3 regions of the Planococcus rifietoensis genome follow, and region 3 is predicted to be linked to each of the others. Evidence: riboswitches for the same ligand, from Rfam matches in the RefSeq annotation. Region 3 holds a riboswitch; each other region holds the start of a gene.

Region 1 (4,213 bases), 680 kb from region 3:
TGAAACTTTCTGGTTGCATTTTTTCTGTAACGGGTTTATATTGTGTGAGGCATCAATTAATGAGGGGTCAATTAATAACCCTCAAAACAATTAGGATAGAAAAAGGAGCAATTTACCATGAACACACTGCAAAACAAAAAAACCAATGATTTCAATGAAATCGTCAATGGACGCCGTTCCATTAAACAATACGACCCGGATGTGAAAATCAGCCGCGAGGAAATGACCGAGATCCTGGAACAGGCGTCCACAGCGCCTTCTTCCATCAATATGCAGCCTTGGCGTTTTGTTGTTATCGACAGCGCAGAAGGAAAAGAAAAGCTTGCGCCGCTGGCATCTTTCAACTTGGAAAAAGTAATGAGTGCATCAGCTGTTATCGCCGTGTTCGGCGACCTCAACAACATTGAGTACGCAGAAGAGATTTATGGCAAAGCCGTAGAACTCGGTTATATGCCCGAAGAAGTGAAAGAATTCCAAGTCGGCTACTTCAAACCTTTGTACGAAGGCATGTCCAAAGAGCAAATGAAAGACATCGTGCTGTTGGACTCAGGGCTTGTATCCATGCAATTGATGCTCGTTGCCCGTGCATTTGGCTACGACACCAACCCAATCGGTGGCTACGACAAGCAGAAGATCGCTGAGACGTTCGGCCTGGACAAAGAGCGTTATGTGCCAGTCATGCTTCTTACGATTGGCAAAGCCGCCAACGAAGGCTTCCAGTCGTACCGCTTGCCGGTCGAGGCGACCACGACCTGGAGCTAAGCCAGACGACCTTGAGTATTCGGGAGTTATGTATTATATTTGACTGGTCAATGAATAGTGGGCACAGCTATCAATTGACTTCATCGATCATTTAGGAGGTCTTTCAATGCCGTGTTCATTTTCAAAGCAGGAACAAGTGCTGCACCAGTTTAAGGGTCTGACCAATCAGATCAGCCCGAAGTTTGAGCGTTGCACAGGCATCAGTGCGTCGCGTTATGAGTTATTGTCGCAGCTTTATAAAGTTGACGAAATCAACCAGTCAACGTTACAAAAATTGGTCAATATCGATAGCGCCGCGGTCACGCGCCATTTAAAGCAGCTTGAAGCGAGCGGCATGGTCACAAAGCGCAGAAATCCAGAAGACAATCGTGTAATCTTTGTCAGCCTGACCGATGAAGGACGCGAGCGCATCGTCGAATACCGGAAAGAAAATACAGGCTTCGTCAAGCAAATGCTCCACGATTTCACGTCTGAGGAAGTCGATGCGCTTAGCGATATGTTGCGGCGCATGCAAGACAATATCGTTGATTATTAAAAATACAGATTAAAGGATGGCGAAATGAAATGATGATTATCCACGCACATTTGCAAGTAAAACCTGACCAGGAACAAGCCTTTTTAAACGAAAGCAAAATTTTGATCGACGCATCGCGTCAAGAACCGGGCAATGTTCAATACGATTTGATGAAATCAGTGGAGAAGGACGGCCATTTCACAATGGTGGAAGTATGGAAAGATGCGCAAGCAATCGAAGCCCATAACGCGAGTGAACATTTCACGGCTTTCTCCAAAAAAGCAGCTGGATTCATGAGCGCGCCGATGGAACTGAAAGTCTATAGCGGTGAAGCTGTCCGGATGTAAGAAAAGCTTGTTCGTTTAAACGAGATGCCAGGCAATGCTTGAACATCTTGGTGAACTGTGACAAGATAGACCTTGAAAGACAAATGCTAATTTCATAAAACACATGTGGGGGAATCGGTGTTGCCGATTGAGAGAATATCCGTGAGATATTGACCCTTGGAACCTGAACTGGCTAATACCAGCGGAGGGAACATATTCAAATCGGTCTATTCTGCGATGATATGCGCCCAAGGTTTCTATAACCTTGGGCGCTTTTTTGTATCCGCAATTGGATATGTCCCCTGAATCAGCTTCTGAAATCATCTTTTATGAATTCATTCAAAGGGGGAAACAAGATGAAAAAATGGACGATTGCCATTGCACCGGTGTTGCTGATCGCGGCATGCACAGAAGAAGCGGAAAGTCCGGGCAGCGACGTGGCGAATGAACAACAGGAATTAGAAGAAGTGACGATGGTGTTGGATTGGACGCCAAATACCAATCACACCGGCTTGTATGTGGCACAGCAAAAGGGCTATTTTGAAGAGCAAGGGCTAGATGTCGAGATCATCTTGCCGGGTGAAGCGGGCGCCAATCAATTGGTCGCTTCCAACCAGGCGGAATTCGGCATCGGCGCACAGGAAAGCTTGACGGAAGCGAGAGTGCAAGACATTCCGATCGTCTCGATTGCGGCGCTCATTCAGCACAACACGTCCGGATTTGCATCCCCTAAAGACAAAGGCATCGAGTCGCCGAGCGATTACGAAGGGAAAACTTACGGCGGCTGGGGAGCGCCAGTCGAAAAAGCGGTGCTCGGGTCCATCATGGAACAGGAAGGGGCTGATGTGGAAAACGTCGACATCGTCAATATCGGCAATAGCGACTTTTTCACGGCGGTCGAACGCGACATCGATTTTGCTTGGATCTATTACGGCTGGACGGGCATTGAAGCCGAACTGCGCGGCGATGAATTGAACATGCAGTATTTGACGGACTACTCGGACAAACTGGATTATTACACACCGATCCTAATGACTAATGAAAACTTGATTGCAAAAGATCCGGAAACCGTTCGTGCATTCACCAAAGCAGTGTCGCAAGGCTACGAATTCGCCATCGATGAGCCTGAACAAGCAGCTGAGATCTTGATCGAGTCGGTCCCGGATTTGGATCCGGAACTGGTGAAAGCGAGCCAAGAATGGCTGTCGCCGAAATATCAGGACGATGCCGCGAAATTCGGCGAACAGCAAGAGCAAGTGTGGGCGGATTACGCTGCGTGGATGTTCGACAACGGGCTACTGGATGAGGAATTGGACGTGGAGCAGGCGTACACCAATGAATTTTTACCGGAGGAGGAAAACTGATGGGCAATGCATTATTAAGTATTCAAATCATCCCGAAAACGAAAAACGGGGAAGACGTCATTCCATATGTAGACAAAGCGATCGCCGTCATTGAAAAGTCGGGCGTCCCGTACCAAGTCAATCCACTGGAGACGACGATGGAAGGGGATCTGGCGCAGTTGTTTTCGATCGTTGAGGAAATGAACGAGGCGATGATCGAAAACGGCAGTTCGAACGTCATCTCCCAAATCAAAGTGCTGTATCAGCCGAGCGGTGCCTCGATGGATAAATTGACGGAGAAATACCGGCCGTGATGATTGTGCGAAAAGGATGGAGACCGGTTCTGGTCCTCATCCTTTTATTGATCGTCTGGCAAGCGCTGGTGCCGCTGTTTGAAGTGCCAGAGTGGTTGCTTCCGACCCCTTATCAGATCGGGGTAGAAGCGGTAAACAGTTGGCCGAATTACAGCGGGCATTTGCTTGCGACGATCCGATTATCGATCCTCGGCTTTTTCATCGGATCGTCGATCGGCCTTGGCGTCGCGATGATTCTTCATCTCGTGCCGAAACTGCGGGAGACTTTTTATCCTTTGCTGATTTTATCGCAAAATATCCCGATTATCGTTTTGGCGCCGCTATTGGTCATTTGGTTCGGCTTCGGCTTGTTGCCGAAACTGATCATCATCATTCTCGTGTGCTTTTTCCCGATCACCATCGCGGCACTTGATGGGTTCAGGCAGACGAGCGGCGAATTGCTTCATTATATGAAAATGGCAGGAGCCGACAGACGCCAGATTTTTTGGAAGCTCGAATGGCCGCATGCGATGCCGTCGATTTTCTCGGGCTTGAAAATTGCGGCGACCTATAGCGTCATGGGTGCCGTCATTTCCGAATGGCTCGGTGCGCAGGAGGGCATTGGCGTCTATATGACGCTCGCCTCGTCGTCGTTCCGGACGACGCAAGTATTTGTCGCGATCTTGTTGATCATGAGTTTGAGCATGCTGTTTTTCGCGGCGATTGTGTTACTCGAAAAGTGGATCATCCGCTGGAAAACGAGCGGGGGAGGGAATTTGAATGGCTGAATTGGCGATTGAACAATTGACGAAAAGCTTTGACGGGACCGAAGTGCTGAAAGAGTTATCATTGAATATAGGAGACGATGAATTTGTCGCCGTGCTCGGCCCTTCCGGCAGCGGCAAAAGCACGTTATTTCATTTAATTGGCGGGCTTTATGAGCCGGATGCAGGAAGTATTCTATTGGGCGGCGAG
Region 2 (4,213 bases), 1.6 Mb from region 3:
GCTGCAACAAGGAAGCGCCCCCTTTTGCGATCATGACAGGGTCGATGACGAGCCTGTCCCAGCCGTAGCGTTTGATGCCTTGCGCCGTTTCTTCGATGATGCCGGCGTCAAACAGCATGCCGGTCTTGAGCGCACGGATATCGAAGTCGGTTCCGATCGCATCGAGTTGTTGTTTGACCGCTTGCCGGTCCATCGGGTAAATACCGTGAACGCCCTGCGTGTTTTGGGCGGTCACCGCCGTTATCGCCGAACAGCCAAAAGTGCCAAGTTCCTGGAACGTTTTCAAATCCGCCTGTATCCCCGCTCCGCCGCCTGAATCAGATCCGGCGATCGTCAATACTTGCGCTTTAGCGTCCATAAAGTGCTGCCTCCTGTCGTTTGGATAGTTCGTCCAAAAAGGCCATCTGGAAAGTTCCCGGATTCAAGGCGATTTTCGAGGCACGGCTTCCTGCATTCGCATACATCTGCAAACCATAAGCAAGCGCATCTATCGGGGTAGATTCTTCGTCCGTCAAAAAGGCGGCAAGCACCGCACTGAGCAAACAACCCATCCCCGTGACCGACGCCATCAACGGGTCTCCGCCTGTGATGTGCTCGGTCCGGTCACCATCTGTCACTAAATCGCTTGTGCCTGTTACCGCGACAATTGTTTGGTATTCATCCACCACTTGTTTAGCGATAGCTTCCAAATCGCCTTGTCCTTCTCCGGCATCGACACCGCGCGCTTGCCAGTCCGCTCCTGCAATGGCCGCGAGTTCACCTGCATTGCAGCGGAGTAGCGTGATATCGAGTTCCGTCAGCAATCGCTTCACGGCCTGCAAGCGATAAGCTGTGGCCCCGGCACCGACCGGATCCAACACAATCGGTATACCTTTTTTCATTGCGGCGCGTCCCGCAATGAGCATGCTTTCAAAAGAGCGCTCCGTGATCGTGCCAATATTGAGCGATAAGGCATCGGCGTGTCCTGTGAGTTCCGCGACTTCCTGTTGTTCATCGCCCATGACCGGCGAGACGCCGAGCGCGAGCAAGCCATTTGCCTGAAAGTTCGAGACGACGTGATTGGTGATGCAATGAATCAAGGGTTTTCGTGCGCGCAATTCTCTAAGCATGGCGGACACTCTCCTTTTTCGCGGGCAGCTCCCAAGTTTCCATCGTCCACGCTTGCTGCCAGAACTGCCATTCATAATAACTGCTTCTCATAAAGCGCTTTTTCAATTCCTTGCGCCGCTCTTCTGGCAAGCCATCCGCTAAGCAGTCCATTCGTTCGATTTGTTCATTCACCAGTTCCCCGAACCATTCGGAACCGTATGTGCCGATCCATTTTTGGAAAATCGGTTCTTCCGGTGTTGCCGTCTTCAAACGTTCGCCAATTTCGTAATAAAGCCAATAACACGGAAGCAAGGCCGCGAGTACATCTGCCAAGTCGCCTTCTGCGGAGCGGTACATATGCGAAACATAAGCATAGGCGTGGGGAGACGGTTCAAATAGCTTCCAATCTTCCTCACTTACTCCAAGCAATTCCATAAACGATTCATGGAGCGCGAGTTCCGCGGCACAGGTCTGTTCTGCGTGATGCGCAAATGATTGCGTCGTTTTCAAATCTTTCGCTTTCACTGCCCCCAGTGACTGCACTTTTGCGAAATGGGTCAGGTAATAAGCGTCTTGCATGACGTAGAATTTGAAGACATCGAGCGGCAAATCGCCTTTCGCGATGCCTTTTACAAACGGGTGTTCAAAACTGGCGTCCCATAAATCTGCGCATTCCAACCGGACTTCTTTACAAAATGTCATGTGGCTCTCTCCTTTTTTGGGCAAAATAAAACACCGCTTCCCAGGTAAGGAAGCGGCGATAAAGGTCAGCTGAAGAAATTGGAGAAAGGCTCACAATTCGCCCACTTCCCTACGCTGGTATAATCCAGATCAGGTTCAAAGGGTCCGGACTCTTGTCCGTCTCAGCCAACATGGCTCCCCTAGTGGAATAGCGATATTTTTTTATTGTCGGCAATAGAATACCATAGCTGGCTTGCGAATTCAAAACTTTTTGAATTTGGAATAGCAAGAGTCTAATTGTTTAATTAGAATTAGCTTGCCCGGTTCGTCTGCCAGCTATCCGCAGCCCGCTTGGGGTTGGCCTCCCGCAATAAGCCAAGAAGATCACTTGTCTTATTGCTTCGGCTCACCCTTAAGCGCGTGGCTGCTTTTAGATTTGGTTGAATTGGATTGAGAACATGGGACTGGGTTCGTATATGTCATCCACTTTGGTTCATTCGCATAGCGCGGCTAGCTAGTCGTAGGAAAATAGCTAGAGTTTTGGTGTTTAGTTTTGATGGTATTCACTGCAGTTTCTGCTGGTTCTTCGCAGCCACGCTTGGGGTTGAGCTTTCACAATGAGCCAATTAATTGGCGAAAGGCAGTTGAGCCGCTTCATTTGCGACGCATCTGCTTTTGCAGATGTGGGAGCAAAGTTATACGTTGATTTCCCAATCTAGTGGAGTATGCGAAGTTTATCATTTTCCGGCTTCGCTTCACCCTTAAGCGCGTGGCTGCTTTTAGATTTCGCTGGATTGGCAAGAGAACAAGTGAATAAGTTTATAAATGTCATTCGCTTTAATTCATTTACTTAGCTGGGCTAGCTAATGGAATCAAGATAGCTGTAATTTTGATGTTTACTTGGAATAGTACTTATCAATTCTGGTTCTAGTTATCCGCAGCACGCTTGGGGTTGGCCTCCCGCAATAAGCCAAGAAGGTCACTTGTCTTATTGCTTCGGCTCACCCTTAAGCGCGTGGCTGCTTTTAGAGTTCATTGAAATTTAAAATGTGTAAGCAAGTGGCTGTGCAATTTTCATCTACTTTGGTTCGATTGCTTAATTGGAATGGCGAGGTCTAGCTTGTGTATAGGCAAAGGCTTCAGTCAGAGTCAAGATTTGTCCGGTTCAAGACTTCCTTAAAGTATTGCTGCATTTCCCCTTCACCTTGGAATGCCGCCGGCAATAAACGGCTAACTTCATGGCACAGTTCCCTGTATGCGTGATTGCTTTTTCTATTAGGCTTGCTGTCGATGTGCATTAGCTGGATGATTTTATCTTCAGGTTTTAGGCTGCGGGCTTTTCCGATCATTCTTTCTCCGATCCTGTATATATCCGAACCGTATTCTCCGCAAATTTCAAGAGCGGACAAATCGAAGTAGTCCGGAAATAAAGAAATCATGTAGCCATAACTCGATAGAAAGTCTGGCTCTTCAGGGAACGTTATTTGACCGAAATGAGCCAGTTCCGAAAATAACTTTCCGCATTCATCGATTCCAATTGCGTCCAACCCATTATCACCAAGTACATCTGCTTCTACGGTTACATACCAGCAAAGAAAGCCTAATCGGTTGGCCACTTTCAAATCTTCGGGATTCTTTTCCCATTCAATGACCATCAACGTCAACGCTTCTATGTACTTCTCCTGTGCTTCCAGCGCATCGATTACATCCCAGCGATAATCCATCAGTTTTCCTCTTTTCATTTAAAACGGCGTCATTGCAGGCCTTTTTTGAGTTTGAATCTCTTTTAAACATCCGCGTTGCCATTTAGATCTTTTTTCAATGAAAAGCAACTTGGCCTTTTGCCAAGCTGCTTTTTTAAATAGCAGACCCAGTCTTTCTTGCCAAAATCAAGCGGTTAATTCCCACATTCTTCCTATCTCATCGCCGGGTAACGCAGGCGGATGAGACGGTAAAGGTTTTGGACGACGGCTTTTCCTACAGCGTAAGTTGGGATGACCAAGATCATGCCGATAAGTCCAGCTAGGTTGCCTCCGATATACAACAGGAAAATGATGGTTACCGGATGCACCGATAGTTTCTTGCCCATGATATTGGGCGAGATGAGATTACTTTCGACTTGCTGGATGATAATAATGGCGATCAGCACCCATAAGCCGAGAATCGGTTCCTGGAAAAAAGCTACGACAATGGCCGGAACGGCTCCAATAATCGGGCCGACAAACGGGATGACGTTTGTGAATGTCGCGACCAATGCCAAGATGATGGCATAATCTACGCCGAGTATCAGGTACGTGATATAGCTCAGCCCCCCGACGAATAAACTGACCGTCGCCTGTCCTTGAATATAGGCACTGAGGTTTTCGTCCATATCATGAAGGATTTTGGCGCCTTCTGCCCGCGAATCCTGCGGCAACAACTTAAGGAAGCTGGCCGGCAATTT
Region 3 (4,213 bases):
GGAACTCGTCCCGAATTCCGGAGACGTCCATCCGAACGTAGATGGCTATCAGGAGATGGCGAATGCATTCTTCGAGCAATACGGCGAAGGGTTTAAAGTGGAAGATGCAGAACTTCCGGAACCGGCGCCTGTAACGTTCGAAGAAATCCAGCAAATGCAAGAACAGGAAGAGCCGTCAGGTGAAGCGGATGAAGAAGAAGCCGATTCGGAAGATGTTTCTAGTGACGATTCTGCCACCAAGCCTTCTGAAGGCAAGGATCTGGATTATTTAGCGATTCGCCAGGCATTGCCGCTCATTTAAAAAACTTAAGCAATATAAAAAGGCCGGAGAAAATGATTCATTTTCTCCGGCCTTTTATTGTTCAGCGGCTTTTTCGTGAGTCGCTGCGGTTACGTGCATCATTTTCATTGTTTGCGTTGTTCTTCTTGCGGTTGTTCATCACTTTGCGGATGATTGGGTATGCAATCGGTCCGTATTTAATCGCAGATCTGACAAGTCTTCCAATAGCCATATTTATCGCTCCATTCATTTTTTCGTATTGAGGTTTATTAGAGTTTTCCCGGTTTCAGCCTTTTTTAAACCTCTGTCGGGGCGATGGCGTGTGCGATCAGAATATCCTTATAGGAATGGACGCTTGAAATCGAGACGTATTCCGCATTGCCATGCCAGTCGTCTCCACTCGGCCCGAACTCGATGGCGCCTTGCCCGCCGATTTTCTCGGCGTAATAACGGGTATCGGCAGCACCGTGCTGGCCGAACAGCACCGGCTGTTCCGAAAGCGTCGATTCGACGGCCTTCATCAAGGTCTGGATATACGGATGGTCGTCCGTCGTCGTCAAGGCAGGGGTCGAGCCGCTCGCTTTGTATTCCATATCGACACCGAGCGTGTTGGCCAGCTGTTCCATTTGGCGGACGATCTCATCCTTGTCCTGTCCCGGCATGAAGCGGATATCGTAGGACATCTTGCAGATTTCAGGCACGACATTATAACGATCGCCTGCATTGATGATCGGCAAGTTGACGGAAGGCTGCTCATAGTATTCCGTCGATTCTTTGCGGAACGGCAAATCGTTCATGCCGGCATGGAATTTCATCGCCGATTCGATGGCGTTAATGCCTTCCCATGGGCGCGATCCGTGAGCCGGTTTGCCTTTGAATGTCAAATCCATTCTCAGGATGCCTTTCGATTGCAAGCCGATCTTCAAATGGGTCGGTTCACCGCAAATGACGAAGTCGCCGTAATGGCCTTGGTCGACGAGCCATTTCGAAGTATTGCGTCCGCCAATCTCTTCATCGGTGACAATGTGCAAATGCACTTCACGCGGCAATGCAGAAGCGTCGAGTTCGACAAATGCCTGCATCATCGCAGCAACCCCGGCTTTCATGTCTGCCGACCCGCGGCCATATAGTTTATCGCCTTCTTCGATTGGGGAAAATTGCTCTTTATGCCCGGGCACGACGTCGACATGGCCGTTCCAGATGATCTTTTCGGCGCCTTGCCCTTTAACTGCTGTCAGCATGAGGTAGCCGTCGTTATCGTGTACTTCGACTTCTTCGCCTTTCGCCTTTAGCCAGGCAGAGCAGAACATCAGCGCTTCGTTCGCTCCTTCTTTCGTATCGCTTTCGATTTTGATCAAATCCTTCAATAAATCAATCATTGATCCGGCAGTTTTCAAACTGCCTCCACCACCTTCCACAAAGTTTGCTAGTTTCTATCTACCCTAATCCGTTTGGCTGAAACGGCCTTGCAAGCCAAGTATGCGTTGTGTACAATACACATAATAGCGGAATAATTGTATACACCACAAGGGGAGCTTTGGCTGAGAGTGAACGAGTAAGTTCTTACCCTTCGAACCTGTAAGTTAACACTTGCGCAGGGATGTGGATGGAAAACCGGCCCAAGCGGCGCCAGGATCTGTCCTGGCGCCGTTTTTTATATGGTTTTTTAAAAACGGCCCTTCTGGTGATGTGCAAATCCAAAAGGAGGCAGTTTGAATGAGGAATAAACGTGTATTGTTAATGGTCGAAATTGCGATTTTTGCAGCTCTCGGCTTTGTATTGGATTTTATCGCCTTTCGCATGCCGCAAGGGGGATCGGTCAGCCTGGTCATGATCCCGATCGTGCTGATGGCATTCCGCAGGGGCATCGGAGCGGGTGTCATCACGGGCCTTTTAGTCGGCTTGCTGCAAATTGTCACGGGCTTTATCTCGGTAGCGCCGCTGTCGTTCGGCTTTGTGGTCATGCAAGTCATTTTGGATTATTTGCTGGCATATGGCGTCGTCGGTTTGGCCGGTATGATGCGCGGCCGTTACTTGGAAGCCGTGCGTGCGAGAAAGACCGGAAAAGTCATTGCCATGGTCGCACTTGGCGTATTGATTGGGTCATTTCTCCGTTATGTGATCCACGTCATTACGGGGATCCTATTCTTCGGCATGTTTGCGGAAGGCAATGTCTTCGTCTATTCAGCAGTCTATAACGCTACTTATATGATTCCCGTTGCGATCGTCGCAGCGATTGTTTGCTCTTTGTTGTTCATTACAGCGCCGCGTTTGACGCAGCCGGATTCATGATCAAAAAACCGCCTATCGCTAGGCGGTTTTTTGATGGATAAAGAAAATAATGAATGCTGTTTATTGGTTATTTATGGGAAATCATCGGAAGGTAGGAGAGGCGAGAGCGGCTTATTCTATGTTATAATGTCCAAATAGAATAGTTTGAAAGAAGGGTCAGTATGATAGCGACTAATGAAAAAGATATTGAAGGTTTGAAAAAAGCCGGACAAATGGTGGCAGAAATCCGCGAAACGATGAAAGCAGCCGTGAAGCCGGGCATTACGACGAAAGAACTCGATGAACTGGGCGGCCGCCTGTTCAAAGAATGGGGCGGCGTTTCTGCCCCGAAATCGGAATATGATTTCCCGGGCTATACATGCATCAGCGTTAACGAAGAAGTGGCGCACGGAATTCCTGGTAAGCGTGTCATCAACGATGGCGACATCGTCAATATTGATGTGTCTGGATCATACGGGGAGTATTTCGCGGATACGGGCATTTCATTCGTGGTCGGAGAAGGGCACGAAGCGAAAGAAAAACTTTGCCAAGCGGCAGAATCCGCATTCGAACGTGCCATGATGAAAGTGAAAGCCGGCGCCAAACTGAATCAGATCGGCAAGGCAGTCGAACGCGAAGCGAAAGACCAAGGCTTGTTCGTCATCAAGAACCTGACAGGTCATGGCGTTGGAAAATCGCTTCACGAGGCGCCGCAATATATCCTTAATTATTACGATGCGTGGGAAACGACGATCTTGAAAGAAGGCATGGTGCTTGCAGTCGAACCGTTTATTTCCCAAAAGGCTGAGCATATCATCGAATCAGGGGACGGCTGGACCTTTATCACACCGGACCAATCGCTCGTCGCACAGATCGAACATACCGTACTCGTCACAAAAGGCGAACCGATTTTGTTGACGAAACTCGAAAAATAAAATCAACGAATATAAAAAAACAACCATCAGCCGATGGTTGTTTTTTTATGGTGTCATACCTGTTTTTGCCGGCTTCTTCTTAATCAAAAGAATGCCGGTCAGTAAGACTCCGCTTAAGAATAAAGCTGCCGTGCTGACCAATAGTTCATCCATGCCGTGGCGTACGGCAATCGCGACGAACGCCCAGATAAAGACCAAAGTCAGCGGGATATCCGAATGGTGGAAACGTATGTGAAGCGCCAATGCGGTCGCCACGGTCAGCATGATGACCGTCCATAATTGATCGCTCAGCCCCCAGCCGCTCCAGCTGTAGAAAGTCAGGACATAGCTAATATTAGCGATGGTCGCGACACTGATCCAGCCCAGATTGACAGAGACCGGCAAACGTTCTGTAAAGCCCCGTTCGCCGTTTCCGTATTCCAAGTACAAAGCGATCAGCGACAATAGATAGGCAATCATTGCAGCGATCGACCAAATAAAGAACTCATAATGCCAGCAAAGCAGCCAGGCGATATTGAAAACAGCGCTCAAGATGAAATACAATGACACTTTTGCTGAAGGGTGCACTCCTTTTTTCAAGCGCAGCCAAAAGCCGATGATCCAGATAGCCAATAAAATATATATAACGGACCAGATGGAAAATGCATAACCGGCCGGCGTAAAGAGGACCGGCACACGGTCGGAGATTTCACCGGTAGTCTGACCGTTGATCGGCAAAATATTCGCC

What was found. Region 3 has a riboswitch for thiamine pyrophosphate ahead of thiT (energy-coupled thiamine transporter ThiT). Riboswitches for the same ligand answer to the same signal wherever they lie in the genome.
Region 1: another riboswitch for thiamine pyrophosphate. It lies ahead of AUC31_RS06830 (ABC transporter substrate-binding protein); the one in region 3 lies ahead of thiT (energy-coupled thiamine transporter ThiT).
Region 2: another riboswitch for thiamine pyrophosphate. It lies ahead of tenA (thiaminase II); the one in region 3 lies ahead of thiT (energy-coupled thiamine transporter ThiT).

Annotation. Positions count from the first base shown of each region.
Region 1 is NZ_CP013659.2:1,390,888-1,395,100, forward strand. It holds gene AUC31_RS06815 (nitroreductase family protein) at 118-762, shown strand; gene AUC31_RS06820 (MarR family winged helix-turn-helix transcriptional regulator) at 869-1,297, shown strand; gene AUC31_RS06825 (putative quinol monooxygenase) at 1,327-1,623, shown strand; TPP riboswitch at 1,721-1,830, shown strand; gene AUC31_RS06830 (ABC transporter substrate-binding protein) at 1,959-2,966, shown strand; gene AUC31_RS06835 (thiamine-binding protein) at 2,966-3,259, shown strand; gene AUC31_RS06840 (ABC transporter permease) at 3,259-4,026, shown strand; gene AUC31_RS06845 (ABC transporter ATP-binding protein) at 4,019-4,213, shown strand, end outside.
Region 2 is NZ_CP013659.2:2,343,234-2,347,446, forward strand. It holds gene thiD (bifunctional hydroxymethylpyrimidine kinase/phosphomethylpyrimidine kinase) at 1-358, opposite strand, end outside; gene thiM (hydroxyethylthiazole kinase) at 348-1,109, opposite strand; gene tenA (thiaminase II) at 1,102-1,791, opposite strand; TPP riboswitch at 1,881-1,982, opposite strand; gene AUC31_RS11730 (hypothetical protein) at 2,910-3,494, opposite strand; gene AUC31_RS11735 (AI-2E family transporter) at 3,686-4,213, opposite strand, start outside.
Region 3 is NZ_CP013659.2:712,986-717,198, forward strand. It holds gene AUC31_RS03310 (SGNH/GDSL hydrolase family protein) at 1-301, shown strand, start outside; gene AUC31_RS17835 (hypothetical protein) at 363-512, opposite strand; gene AUC31_RS03315 (M20 family metallopeptidase) at 577-1,659, opposite strand; TPP riboswitch at 1,799-1,898, shown strand; gene thiT (energy-coupled thiamine transporter ThiT) at 1,997-2,572, shown strand; gene map (type I methionyl aminopeptidase) at 2,734-3,486, shown strand; gene AUC31_RS03330 (hypothetical protein) at 3,532-4,213, opposite strand, start outside.